Regions from separate parts of the Ectobacillus polymachus genome, predicted to be linked through region 2. Evidence: riboswitches for the same ligand, from Rfam matches in the RefSeq annotation. Region 2 holds a riboswitch; the other holds the start of a gene.
The links. Region 2 has a riboswitch for thiamine pyrophosphate ahead of ACM5BR_RS16025 (MTH1187 family thiamine-binding protein). Riboswitches for the same ligand answer to the same signal wherever they lie in the genome.
Positions count from the first base shown of each region.

Region 1: another riboswitch for thiamine pyrophosphate. It lies ahead of thiC (phosphomethylpyrimidine synthase ThiC); the one in region 2 lies ahead of ACM5BR_RS16025 (MTH1187 family thiamine-binding protein).

Region 1 covers NZ_JBLREB010000002.1:85,840-88,046, reverse strand. The annotation lists gene thiC (phosphomethylpyrimidine synthase ThiC) at 1-1,100, opposite strand, end outside; TPP riboswitch at 1,302-1,415, opposite strand; gene ACM5BR_RS11050 (H-type small acid-soluble spore protein) at 1,553-1,729, shown strand; gene ACM5BR_RS11045 (CAP domain-containing protein) at 1,765-2,207, opposite strand, start outside.
Region 2 covers NZ_JBLREB010000004.1:192,357-194,563, reverse strand. The annotation lists gene ACM5BR_RS16035 (ABC transporter substrate-binding protein) at 1-39, opposite strand, end outside; gene ACM5BR_RS16030 (ABC transporter permease) at 78-875, opposite strand; gene ACM5BR_RS16025 (MTH1187 family thiamine-binding protein) at 823-1,143, opposite strand; TPP riboswitch at 1,224-1,324, opposite strand; gene ACM5BR_RS16020 (PAS domain S-box protein) at 1,521-2,207, opposite strand, start outside.

The DNA of each region.
Region 1 (2,207 bases), on a different contig from region 2:
GCGATTTTCGTTAATTCTCCTAATGTTTCAAGTTCAGCAAATTGAGCTTCATCATTTGCATCTGCAATAGAACCAGGTCGTAATCCATCGCCAAGCGAAACAGAAATATCGTATTGTTTTAAGATTTCACATATTTCTTCAAAGTGTGTGTATAAGAAGCTTTCTTGATGGTGTGCTAAACACCACTGTGCCATAATCGAACCACCGCGGGATACAATTCCCGTTGTACGTTTTGCTGTTAATGGAACATAGCGTAATAAAACCCCAGCATGAATCGTAAAGTAATCGACGCCTTGTTCAGCTTGTTCAATTAACGTGTCGCGGTACACTTCCCATGTTAAGTCCTCTGCGATTCCGTTCACTTTTTCAAGCGCTTGATAAATAGGTACTGTGCCGACTGGAACCGGAGCATTACGAATAATCCATTCTCTCGTTGTATGAATATTTTTACCTGTTGATAAATCCATGATTGTATCTGCGCCCCAACGAGTCGCCCACGTCATTTTTTCAACTTCTTCCTCGATAGAAGAACCGACTGCAGAGTTCCCAATGTTTGCATTTATTTTTACATAAAAATTACGGCCAATAATCATTGGTTCACTTTCCGGATGGTTAATATTTGCTGGTATGATCGCTCTTCCCTTTGCTACTTCATCGCGAACAAACTCCGGATCCATATTTTCACGAATCGCTATATACTCCATTTCCGGAGTAATGATTCCTTTTTTAGCGTAATGCATTTGCGTCACATTCTGTCCTGCTTTTGCACATAACGGTGTTGTATTTCGATTCGGGAACCATTCAAGGTTTGCACGAATATCGCCTTCTGTGAATCCATTATCTACAGGTTTGATATCTCTTCCTGGATATGTCTCAACATCATTACGTTCTAAAATCCATTCTTTACGTAATTTCGGCAGCCCGTTTCTAATGTCAATCACACATGCTGTATCTGTATAAGGACCACTCGTGTCATATACTTGAACAGGAGCATTTTCTTCTTCACTAAAAGAAGTAACGGTCCGACTTAATTCGATTTCTCTCATGGGAACCTTTATATCTGGTCTTGACCCCTCAACATACACCTTTTTACTCCCCATAAATTGGGATTTCAACTCGATATTGACCTCTGTTTTCTTTTGCAATGTAACTTCCCCCTTAAAAATAGATATTGAAACCTAGGAGTTACAGCATAGGTCCATCCCTATATAAATGAGAAGGAAAGACAATAAAAAAAGTTCTGTTTACACAGAACCTGGTTTATCGTCAAAAAGTAGTAGCGTACTAAAAAACAAATAACAGACGCCTTCGTACTACTTCCCTACGCTGGTATGATCCAGATCAGGTTCAAAGGGTCAAAGAATTATGTGCATTCTTTTCTCAGTCCAAGCATATGGACACCCCTAGTAGAGCTTACGTTTTTACATATTTTGTTTTCGTGTTAAATATATCATAAAGTTTAGAAAAAATAAAATGAATTGATTTTTTTTGCATATGTACCGTTTTCATCACAAATACTATAAAGGATTTTTTTATAAGGAGGAGATGAAGTATGAACCAACAACGTGCAAAAGATATCGCTGCTTCACCTATTATGGCAAATGTTACGTACAATGGCGTTCCTATTTATATCCAAGAAGTGAATGATAATTCCATGGCTAGAATTTATCCCCTGCATCAACCAGAACAGGAACAAAGTGTACCTATAAGCAGCTTAATAGAACATTAAAAACAAGTAGGAGGTTAATCCTCCTACTTGTTTGTTTATTTACCAATGAATTCTTGTGACCAATAATCCTTCGTTGTTGTATGGCCTACACCAATTTTCGTGTAGTTTGCATTTAAAATGTTAGCACGGTGACCCGCACTGTTCATCCAAGCTTGTACAACTTCCTCTGGGGAAGTTTGTCCTTGGGCAATATTTTCACCAGCATAAGAATAAGTAATACCAAATATTCTCATCATATCAAATGGTGATCCATACGTAGGGCTTGTGTGAGAAAAGTAATTTTTGTTAAGCATGTCATTTGATTTCTCTTGAGCCATACTTGCTAATGTATTATCAATTTGAAGATCAGGAAGACCATTTTTACGTCGCTGATCATTTGTTAATTGAACAACCTTGGCTTCCGCGCTATCAACAGCCGCATTAGCAGGTGCCGGTGGCGCCGCTGGTTTTGGTGCAGTAGTTCCTTGGTATTGGCATG
Region 2 (2,207 bases):
CTGTTTCGTTGGAGCAGATTGACATCCAACAATTGACAATAAAAATACAGTAATAATCGTTAATAAGATACCTTTTTTCACTTGTTGTCTTCCTTTCTATATATCCAAGGTGCAGCAATCCTTGCGAGTAATTCTACGGCAAAATAAAGTAATAATGTAATGCCGACAATAACAGCTGCAATACCAAACACACGTGAGGTTAAGAATGACTTCGTTGCACGGGTAAGCATAACACCAAGGCCTTCACTCGCACCAAGCCATTCTCCAATAATAGCCCCCATCACACTATATGTGACGGCGATTTTTAAACCAGAGAAAAAATACGGTAGCACTGCTGGAAACTTAATTTTTTCGTAAATTTGCCATGTCGAAGCTCGCATCGTCTTCATCAAATTAAGCATAGCTTGATCAACAGTTTGAAATCCTTCAAGTATGCTTAATGTAATTGGAAAGAAGCAAATTAATACAACGACAAGAACCTTGGGCAGCATCCCATACCCAAACCAAATAATAAACAAGGGTGCAATCGCTACAATCGGAACCGTTTGCGAAATAACTAATAATGGGTTTATAAGCACGCGAAATAGCGGTACCATATCCATCACAACTGCAAGCAACGTACCAAAACAAACAGCAATGACAAGACCTATTAAAACCTCATCTAGCGTTACAAGCGTATTCACAAAAAGAAGTTCTTTCATCCCGACCAGCTCTTGGACAATGGACGAAGGCTTCGGCAGAATCCACGTTTCAATATGAAAAATTGATACAATAGCCTCCCATAGGATGAGCAAGAAAAGAAGCCAAAGTATCGTAATAATACTATTTGATTTCTTTCGCTTCATAGTTTTCACGATACTTTGCAATTTTTTCATCAATTGTTACACCCGTACTTGGACGATAATGGATTTTTATAGATGTAATTGTCTCAACTGCCCCAGCATCAATACAAGCTTGTTGTGCGTTCTTAATAATCTCCAGCAATTCATCAAGATCCCCTTCAAGCGTTGTTTCCATCGCCCCTACTTCATATCGAACCCCAGACTTCTCTACCACTTCAATTGCTTTATCAACAAGCGCATACAAATTGCCTGTTTTCGCCTGTGGAACGACAGAAAATGAAATTGTAACTTGTTTAGACATACAAACACCCTCCTAAAAGATGAAAAGGCTTTCCTGCCAATGCAGAAAGCCTATTTTTACAGATTCATAGAATGTTACTACGATTCTCTGATACACTTTCCTACGCTGGCATTACCCAGATCAGGTCTACGGTCGATGTGATTTCACATCCTCTCAGCCGTTACGGCTCCCTGTATCTATTCATCTATTATTCATATTGTAACACGGTGTTACCCAAAAAACCAATTCATGAAATTTCATATATAGGCTTTTACCACTTTAGAACAGTTTATATGCTAGTAAAAAGTCAACAAAAAAGCCACTTATCACTTTAAAGAAGAAAGAAAACATTTCTCCTCATAAAGCTATAATTGGCCTAATTCCCCTAAACAGAATCATTATTTATCACTTATGATTTCCCTTCCAATTGGAAGGGAAATCGTAAAGCACGTGCCTATATCCTTTTCACTTTGCACTTCAATCTTCCCTTGATGATTCTCAATAATTTGGTATGTAACCATGAGACCGAGCCCAGTTCCTTTTTCCTTTGTTGAATAAAAAGGGCGGCCTAATTGATCTAGTTTTTCTTTCGGGATTCCTTTTCCTTGGTCGCATATGCGTATGGTGGCGTATTCTTGTTGTTTTTTTACGTTTGTAGAGATTATTCCGCCTTTATCCATTGCTTCAATTGCATTTTTAATTAAATTAATAAAAACCTGCTTTAGTTGACTGCTATTGCAGTATACAAAAATAGTTTCTTCCGCTTCACTTACAATTTGAACACCTTTCAATACCGCTTGCGCTTCTAAAAGAGTCGTCACTTCATGAATAATTTGATTAATGGAACATACAGTAAAGGTAGAAGCTTGCGGTTTTGCGACCATTAGTAGCTCGCTTAATATCGTTTCAATACGATTAAATTCAGAGTCCATAATTTCATAGTATACTTCCTTATGACTGTTATTCACTCTCATAAGTTGTAGAAATCCTTTTAAAGATGTGAGTGGATTACGAATTTCATGAGCGATTCCTGCGGCGAGCTGCCCAACAGCAGATAATTTCTCTGATTGCCTTAGCATATCTTC